Regions from separate parts of the Streptomyces sp. NPDC041124 genome, predicted to be linked through region 2. Evidence: riboswitches for the same ligand, from Rfam matches in the RefSeq annotation. Region 2 holds a riboswitch; each other region holds the start of a gene.
The links. A riboswitch is a leader RNA that binds a small molecule or an ion and turns the genes downstream of it on or off. The one in region 2 is predicted to bind cobalamin.
Positions count from the first base shown of each region.

Region 1 (2,173 bases), 370 kb from region 2:
TCACGGCGAACACCACCGTGATGGCGGCGACCAGCTGGGCGCCGACGCCTATCAGCGTGCCGGCGCCGACGCGCAGGGCCGCGCCGAGGCCGCCGCCGTCGGCCACCTCCAGCAGGGCGAGCCCCAGGGAGAGGGCCGGCAGCACGCCGGCCAGCAGGGTGACCAGCACGCGAACATAGGCGGGATACAGGTCCGGGCCGATGAGGACCAACGGCCGTTCGGTGTACTGGGCCGCGTACCGCACCGGGTCCCCCAGTTCGCCGAGCACCTCCCGCTCGGCCGTCCGGTGGTCGCCGCCCCGGCCGTCGATGGTGTCGGCGATGGTGGCGCGGAGCTCTTGGGCCACGTCGTCACGCTGGTCGGCCGGAAGCCGCCGGACGACCTCGTGGACGTAGCGCTCGGTGAGCACCCCCGTACTCATTCGTTCTCCTTGGTGAGTCGTGAGATCGAGGCGACGAGTTCCTGCCATTCGCGCACCAGGCCCTCCCGGACGCGGGATCCGTCGGGGCTGACGCGGTAGAACTTGCGCGGCCGGGACTCGTCGGTGTTCCACTCGCTGGTCAGCAGCCCTTGTTTCTCCAGGCGCCGCAGCAGTGGGTACAGCGTGTTTCCGTCGACGGTGACCCCCGCGTCGTCGAGCGTCTCCAGGAGCGCATAGCCGTACTGCGGTTTCCGGAGCAGCGCCAGACAGGCGAGCACCACCGTCCCGCGGCGCAGTTCCTGCGCCTGGCTCAGGGTCAGTTCTTCTACGGACACAACCCACACGATACTGTGTGCCGCACACTAATGTCACCCCCCGAACAATGTGAATGTTCCCCTCCGGCGCTCCGAACGCCCGCTCTCCGGCGCTCCGCACGCCGCGCCGTCCGACACCCTGAACGCCGCGCGGCACGGGAGGACGCACGGACCGGTGGACGCCTCACCGTCCGCGCGCCCCCGGTGGCGGCTTGTCACCGGACCGGAACGGGCACTACTGTCACCACGCCTTGGTGACGGGAAATCGGTGCGATACCGGTGCGGCCCTCGCCACTGTGATCGGGAAGTCCGGCTCCGGCCCTCACGGGCAGCCACTGGGTTCTTCGGAACCCGGGAAGGCGGAGCACGGGCGGTGGTACCCGTCAGCCAGGAGACCGGCCAAGGCGCGTCAACCATCCACGAGGTGCTGGAGAGGGTCTGCTGAGCCATGCACATAGCCGAGGGTTTTCTGCCACCGGCGCACGCGGTCGCCTGGGGCGTCGCGTCGGCGCCGTTCGTCGTCCACGGAGCCCGGTCGCTCGTCCGTGAAGTGAGGGAACATCCCGAGAGCACACTGCTGCTGGGCGCCTCGGGAGCGTTCACCTTCGTCCTGTCCGCGCTGAAACTTCCCTCGGTGACGGGCAGTTGCTCCCACCCCACCGGTACGGGACTCGGCGCGATCCTGTTCCGGCCGCCGGTCATGGCGGTGCTGGGCACCATCACGCTGCTGTTCCAGGCGCTGCTGCTCGCCCACGGCGGGCTGACCACGCTGGGCGCCAACGTCTTCTCGATGGCCGTCGTCGGCCCGTGGGCCGGGTACGGCGTCTACCGGCTGCTGCGCCGGTCGGGTGCGCCGCTGATGGCGGCCGTGTTCTCCGGCGCGTTCGCCGCCGACCTGTCGACGTACTGCGTGACGAGCGTGCAGCTGGCGCTCGCCTTCCCCGACCCGGGCAGTGGATTCCCGGGCGCGCTGGCCAAGTTCGGGGCCATCTTCGCGGTGACGCAGATCCCGCTGGCGGTGAGCGAGGGCCTGCTGACCGTGCTGGTGATGCGCATGCTGGTGCGGTCGAGCAGGGGCGAGCTGACCCGGCTCGGCGTACTGGTCACCTCGGTGGCCGGAGGGAAGCCGGCGAAGTCGGCGGAGGGGGTGGCCCGATGAGCCGCGACGCGAAGATCAACGCTCTGCTGCTGCTCCTGGTGGCCGCGCTCGCGGTGCTGCCGCTGGCGCTCGGGCTCGGCGACCACAAGGAGGAGCCGTTCACCGGTGCGGACGCCGAGGCGGAGACGGCGATCACCGAGATCGACCCGGACTACGAACCGTGGTTCTCCCCCCTGTACGAACCGCCGTCCGGGGAGGTCGAGTCGGCGCTGTTCGCCCTCCAGGCGGCGATCGGCGCGGGCGTCCTCGCGTACTACTTCGGACTGCGGCGCGGGCGGC
Region 1 is NZ_JBVIYR010000004.1:393,004-395,176, forward strand. It holds gene ACZ6A9_RS13415 (HAAS signaling domain-containing protein) at 1-421, opposite strand, end outside; gene ACZ6A9_RS13420 (PadR family transcriptional regulator) at 418-756, opposite strand; cobalamin riboswitch at 971-1,153, shown strand; gene ACZ6A9_RS13425 (energy-coupling factor ABC transporter permease) at 1,184-1,894, shown strand; gene ACZ6A9_RS13430 (energy-coupling factor ABC transporter substrate-binding protein) at 1,891-2,173, shown strand, end outside.
Region 1: linked by a shared signal. The riboswitch ahead of ACZ6A9_RS13425 (energy-coupling factor ABC transporter permease) and the one ahead of ACZ6A9_RS11790 ((2Fe-2S) ferredoxin domain-containing protein) in region 2 are both predicted to bind cobalamin.

Region 2 (2,173 bases):
GTCTCTCGGCAGGTACTGGAGCGCTGGCACCGCACCACGAGCCTGACGACCATGGCGCTGATGTTCGCGCACGCGCTGATGTTCGCGGCGGAACTCGTACGCTACGAGACGAAGGTGGACTGGGCGCAGCGGTTGTGGGTGGCCTTCGCCGACAGCTTCGTGCCCGGCTGGTACGACTCCGGCACCGGCGAGATCGCCATCCCGCTCGGACAGGGGGCCCTGTACCTGGCGATTCCGCTGGGACTGCTGTTCTACGTCCGGCACCGCATTGGCGCGAACACCTGGCGGCGGCTGCACCGGTTCGTGATCGTCGTGTACGTGCTGAGCGTGTGGCACACGCTGCTGTACGGAACCAACGTCTGGTACGGGGAGTGGCCGCGCACCGTCCTGTGGCTGCTGCAACTCCCGGTTGCGGCACTGCTGTTGCTGCGTCTACTGAGACCGGCCCGGCGGGCCGAACGGCTGGGCTCCCCCGGTGGGGGCGCGGCCCGGCCGGACTGGTGGGTGCGGGCGGCGGGACGGGCCGCCGTAGCGGCCGTCGTCGTCGGGCTGGTCGTCGTGGTGGTGTCGGGCCGTGACGGCGGACGGGACCGCCCGGACCACCCGCCCGTGACGGCCCCTCACGCCCAGGAGACGGACTGACGGCCGGTACGGCGCCCCGGGATGGGATGATGGCCGACGACAGGGCGACGGCGGAACGAGGAAGCCGGTGTGAATCCGGCGCGGTCCCGCCACTGTGATCGGCGAGCGAGTTCCGACAGGCCACTGCCCGGCAGCGGGTGGGAAGGGCGGGACGAGCATCGACCCGAGAGCCAGGAGACTCACGCGGTCGCCTCCTCGACGACCACCGGGGCGGATCTCCCCGGAGAGAGGGACGGCACCGCGTGCCCGCAACGCCCACCGGACGAACGATGGACGACAAGAGGCCCGCAACGGCCACCGACCCCGTGCCGTGCCGCATCGTCGTCTGCCGCGACTGCTGCTGCGGCAGCCCCAAGGTGACCGGCGTCGACCACACAGCTCAGACCGAACGCCTGCGCGCCGCGGCACCGGTACGTGTCTCCGACTGCCTCGACGCCTGCGAACACGCCAACGTCGTCGTCGTACAGCCCTCCGCCGAAGGCCGCGCCGCCGGCGCCCGGCCCGTCTGGCTCGGACTGGTCAACGACCCGGACGCGACCGAGGACATCGCCGCCTGGGCACGCGCCGGCGGACCGGGCGTCGCACCCCGGCCGGACATCCTCGACCTGTACGCCATCACGCCGCCACGACGGCGTACGGCCTCCTGACCGTACGGACGCGCACGGTGGTGGTGTGAGCGCGCCGGGCGTGACCGGTCCGGCTGCTGCTTCACGCCGGCTGCCAGACCTGGGACAGGTGCCCCGCAGCTACTCGAACCGTTGCGGAGTCAGCCCCATCGAGTACTCCTCCGGCCGGCGGAGCACGCGCCGGCTCAACTACGGCGGCGACCGGCAGGCCAACGCCGCCCTGCACCGCATCGTCATTACCCGCCTGCGCCACGACCCGCACACCCAGACGTACGGCAGGGGCTCGCACGCGGCAGCGTCGCGATCACCCGGGTCCGACTGCGTGCGCGCGGACTGCCGTGCCTTTCCAGTAGTCCTACAGCGGTGCTCACTCGGCCGTTGAGGCCAGAAGGCACGGCAATCCGCTACTTCACCGGGCTGACCCGCTTGCTCGAACTCAGAGCAGGTCACGCTCCATCAGGTCGTCCGCTTCCTCCCAGGTGACGAAGGAGCACGCTCCGGTATTCAGGTCGACGGCCACGGGCAGGTTCCCGCCGAGTTGCATGTCCTGACGTCCGTGATCGAGGTACTCGACATGGTCGTAGGGAGCGATGAACCGTCCCTTGTCCGTGAAGCAGTACTCGGGAATGATCCTCACGTTGGAGGACAGCCCCCATGCTCTGCTTTCCTCCGTGAGGAACTCCGCGGCCCTGCGCTCGGCTTCTTCCGGGTCGAGCATGTCAGTTGGTCCTCATCACGTAGTAGTCGCGGTATCTCTTGTGCGCCGGATTGGCCTTGCCCGACTGGAAGTCGAGGAAGACCACCTTTCCATCGATGTTCGCGACATTGAAGTAGTGGCCCACGCCCTTCCTCGGCCATGCTCCTATGATCGCCCGGGCACCGGGTCCCCAGCGCAGCATGTCGCT
Region 2 is NZ_JBVIYR010000004.1:21,247-23,419, reverse strand. It holds gene ACZ6A9_RS11795 (ferric reductase-like transmembrane domain-containing protein) at 1-642, shown strand, start outside; cobalamin riboswitch at 675-823, shown strand; gene ACZ6A9_RS11790 ((2Fe-2S) ferredoxin domain-containing protein) at 912-1,289, shown strand; gene ACZ6A9_RS11785 (transposase) at 1,315-1,650, shown strand; gene ACZ6A9_RS11780 (hypothetical protein) at 1,705-1,986, opposite strand; gene ACZ6A9_RS11775 (DUF6531 domain-containing protein) at 1,988-2,173, opposite strand, start outside.

Region 3 (2,173 bases), on a different contig from region 2:
CGTACCGCCCGGTCGATGTCGGGGACGGCGACGGCCCGGCCGCCGCCGTTGAGCACCGGCCGGTGCTCGACCCGGCCGCCGTAGGAGAGCGTTCCGCCGAGCCGCACCCCGAGCGCACCGGCGAAGGACGCCTCGACGGGGCCGGCGTTGGGGCTCGGGTGCCGGTGCGCGTCGGCCCGCCACGCCCGCACCGCGCCGCGCGGATCCGGTCCCGCGGCGGCCGCGAGCACGGCCGTCAGCCGCGCACCCGGCCAGCCGGCGACGTCGTCGAGGCGGGCGGAGGCCCAGCCGTAACGGCGGTGGCGGGGGGACTTGTGGCCGACCATCGCGTCCAGCGTGTTGACGGCCCGGAAGCCGAGCAGGCCCGGCACACCGGCGACGGCGCCCCACACGAGCGCCCCCACCACGGCGTCCGAGGTGTTCTCGGCGACCGACTCCACCACCGCGCGGGCGATCCCGTCGGCGTCCAGCGCCTGCGGGTCCCGGCCGCACAGGTGCGGCAGCCGTGCCCGGGCCGCCTCGACGTCCCCCGCCTCCAGGGCCCGGCCGACGGCACGGGCTTCCCTGGCCAGCGAGGTGCCGCCGACGACCGCCCAGGTGGCGACGCCGGTCAGGGCGACGGAGGCGGCGGGGGAGGAGCGCACACAGCGGGCGGCCAGGCCGCCCAGCGCCACGGCGCCTGAGACGCACACGGCGGTGTGCACGGCGCCACGGCCCCGGTCGTCGCGCCACAGCACCCGTTCCACGGCAGCCGCGGCCCGCCCGAAAGCGGCGACCGGATGCCCACGGCGGGGATCGCCGAGCAGCAGGTCGCCGAGGAGGCCGGCGGCGGCGCCGTACGCGAACACGCGATCGGCACCCATGGGTCAGCCGGTGACGGATCCGGAGGGAACGGCCCCGGAACGGGGTGGGGTGTCGCTGATCGACCTCGACAGGCTGCCGCGCATGGCGATATGTCCTCACTCAGGGTGTCCGCGCCCTGGTTCGACGAGACCGGCGGTGAGAGTTCCTGGCTCCCGGGTGTTCACCCGGTGACAGTGGCGGGACCGCGCCGGAATCGCACCGGCTTCCTCTCCTGCCGCCGTATTGGCTGTGGCAGTCCACCACGGCCCCCGAAGGGCCGTCAACCTGCCGTTGACCTGCGAGGCTGAAGTGTGCCGAGATCCACAGAGGGGTTCCGGTGGGTGAACCGCGGGCGAAGGCGGGCACACGTCGGCGGGCGGTGCGGGAGCCGTGGCTCCCGCACCGCCCGCCGGACGGTGGCGATCCTGGATCAGGGCATGATCCGGTCCGCGGTCAGGCCATGATCAGGTAGATCCCGTAGCCCACCGCGGCCGCGCACGCCGCGAAGCAGGCGTAGGCGCCGGTGACGGCCAGGACCGCGGACTCGCCCTGCGCGGCGGCCCGCTCGCGGCGCGACAGGCCGGTGATGCCGAGGGTGAACAGGGCCACCAGGGCCACGGTGACCACGAGGCTGACGCCGAAGACGGAGCCGAGGGCTGCCCAGTCGATCTGCATGGTGCTTCTCTTCCTTCGTACCGGTTCGCGGTCAGACGGTGGTCTTGGCCGGTGACGCCGGGTCGTTGGGTGCCGGGATGGTGGCCGCGAGCTCCTCGCTCACGATGCCCGCCGGGGGCGGGGTCACGGCGGCCATCGCCTGCGTCACCACGCCGGGCTCCTCGCCCGGGACGTCGTGGTCGTTGACGTTGGTGTGGTCGACGACCTCGCGCCGGGAGATCTTCCAGATGGCGAAGCTGGAGGCGACCAGGAAGACGGCCACGACCGCGGTGCCCCAGCTGCCGAAGCCGCAGATCCACTCGGCGACGGCCGCGACGAGGGCCGCCGCGGGAAGCGTCAGACCCCAGGCGACGAACATCCGCGTGGCGGTCGACCAGCGGACGACACCGCCCTTGCGGCCCAGGCCCGCGCCCATCACGGCGCCGGAGACGGAGTGCGTGGTGGAGAGGGAGAAGCCGAGGTGCGAGGAGGCCAGGATGACCGTCGCGGCGCTGGTCTGGGCGGCGAAGCCCTGCTGCGGCTGGAGGTCGGTCAGGCCCTTGCCCATGGTGCGGATGATGCGCCAGCCGCCGAGGTAGGTGCCGAGCGCGATGGCGACACCCGCGGAGACGATGACCCACAGCGGCGGGTCGGAGTCGGGGACGAGGACGCCGCC
Region 3 is NZ_JBVIYR010000002.1:59,324-61,496, reverse strand. It holds gene ACZ6A9_RS04660 (cobalamin biosynthesis protein) at 1-863, opposite strand, end outside; cobalamin riboswitch at 985-1,120, opposite strand; gene ACZ6A9_RS04655 (hypothetical protein) at 1,297-1,518, opposite strand; gene ACZ6A9_RS04650 (inorganic phosphate transporter) at 1,550-2,173, opposite strand, start outside.
Region 3: linked by a shared signal. The riboswitch ahead of ACZ6A9_RS04660 (cobalamin biosynthesis protein) and the one ahead of ACZ6A9_RS11790 ((2Fe-2S) ferredoxin domain-containing protein) in region 2 are both predicted to bind cobalamin.

Region 4 (2,173 bases), on a different contig from region 2:
AGTCGTACCAGCCGGGAACGAAGCTGTCGGCGAAGGCCACCCACAGCCGTTCCGCCCAGTCCACCTTCGTCTCGTAGCGTACGAGTTCGGCCGCGAACATCAGCGCGTGCGCGAACATCAGGGCCATGGTCGTCAGGCTGGTGGTGCGGTGCCAGCGCTCCAGTACCTGCCGGGAGACCGGCAGCCGGGCGGGGCGCGGTCCCGACAGGAGCAGACCGAGCATGACCGTGCCCCAGGCCCACAGCAGTCCCGACCATCCGAACGCCTGGCTGAGCAGGTACATCCAGTAGGTGCCGGGGTCGTCCATGAACGGCATGACCGCGACGGTGTCCGAAGCACCCGATTCCATGCGCGCCCACAGGAGGGCGAACACGAGCACGGTGACCACCACCGCCGCGGTGGCGTCGGGCAGGGCGGCCCGCAGGTCGCCGCGCAGGGCGACGCGGTCGCCGGGAAGCCGTTGCCTTCCGGGCGGGACTGCTGCCCCGTCTTCGTCCGGCCTCGTGTCCGATGTCATCAGGGGCCTCCCGGGCACGGGCCATCGCAGCAGCGGTGCGCATGTGGCGTGAGGCAACAAGTCTGGCTGATGAGGGAGTGATCCCCAGAGGTGTTGTCCGGCCAGAGCCGCCACGAGAACTGCGCGGGGCACACCTGGTTTCTGCCTCCCCTCCACATTCAAGACAACCGCCGAAGCCCCACTGTCGCAGGAATACGAGCGCCTCTGCGCTGATACACGCAGTCGGTTCGCGCCTCCCGTCCGCCCGGACGTCCGGTGGTGCGACGCAAGAGAGAACCCGGTGCGAATCCGGGACTGTCCCGCAGCGGTAAGTGGGAACGAAAGCCGTCGATGTCACTGGGCCCGCGTCAGGGCCGGGGAAGAGACGGCCGGTAGGTGTCCTCGAACGGTGAGGACGTGCCCGCGAGTCCGAAGACCTGCCACTGCGCCCGCGTCCCGCGCGGGCTGTGCACGTGACCTCGTGGACTGGGTCGGCGGTATGGGTGGTCGTACGTCGTGCGTATGGCCGCGCCTCCTTCCCTCTCGGTGTTCAAGGCCCGGTACGGAGGAGGACGGTGTGCGGAACCCAGCCGGTTCGCGTCGGCCGTACCGACCCCGGGTCCACGTGCCGTCCGACGGACCGGGGCCGACGACACTCGGACCCGCCGCGGGCGTCCTCCGGGAACCTGACGTGTCCGGCGGCACGGTGTCCGGTGTCTGCCACGGCACTCTGGGCGAGCTGTACCAGGGCCCGTTGCGTGCGGGCACCGACCCTGAGATCGCGGTGGTGTCCTTTCCCGTGGACCGTCACTCCTGGGTGTACTTCACACCGAGGACGGCGGCCGGTCCTCAGCCACATGCCCCGCCCCTCGGGGAGAAGTCGGTGGCAGCGGCGCGGCTCTTCCTCGACCACTACGGCCTCACCCTGCCACCGGGCGACTGGCACACCCGCTCCGAACTGCCGGTGGGCGTGGGGATGGCCAGTTCCACGGCGGACATCGTGGCGACGCTGCGCTGTCTGTTCCGCGTCTTCTCCCTGCCGTACGACACGGACGTGGTCCTCGGCGTCCTGGCCGGCATCGAGCGCGCCGACAGCGTCTTCCTCGACGAGTTCGCCCTGTACCTCAGCGGGCGGCACCGGGTGGTGCGGCGACTGGGCCCGGGCCTCGGCTTCCACACCGCCTTCGTCACGGAACCCGGCACGGTGGACACCGCCGCCGTCACTCCCCTGCTGCTGGACCACTACAGGCGCCGCGGCGAGGAGTACCGACGGTGCCTGACCGATCTGGTGAAGGGCTTCGACTCGGGAGACCCGGCCGCCGTCGCCCGTGCCGCGACGACCAGCGCCGCGTTGTCTCAGGAGGTGCTGCCCAAGGCGACCTTCGGCAGCCTGCACGCCCACCGTGAGCGGTTCGGCGCCGACGGCGTCTTCGTCGCCCACACCGGCTGCCTGGCCGGCTATCTCTTCGCCTCACGCCCGCGAGCCGAGGTCAAGTCCGAACTCTCCGCGTTCTTCCACTCGCTCGGCCACCAGTGCACCTTCGCCCAAGGAGGCTACGGGTGATCCACCCCCACATCGCCGACGCCCTGAAAGTCCCGGACCTCGTCCGGCTCACCGATGGCCTGGTCCTGCTGCGGTTCGAGTCGATGAAGATCTACTCGGCCCTGGCCGCCGTC
Region 4 is NZ_JBVIYR010000005.1:79,959-82,131, reverse strand. It holds gene ACZ6A9_RS15200 (ferric reductase-like transmembrane domain-containing protein) at 1-517, opposite strand, end outside; cobalamin riboswitch at 727-951, shown strand; gene ACZ6A9_RS15195 (GHMP family kinase ATP-binding protein) at 1,188-2,060, shown strand; gene ACZ6A9_RS15190 (cysteine synthase family protein) at 2,057-2,173, shown strand, end outside.
Region 4: linked by a shared signal. The riboswitch ahead of ACZ6A9_RS15195 (GHMP family kinase ATP-binding protein) and the one ahead of ACZ6A9_RS11790 ((2Fe-2S) ferredoxin domain-containing protein) in region 2 are both predicted to bind cobalamin.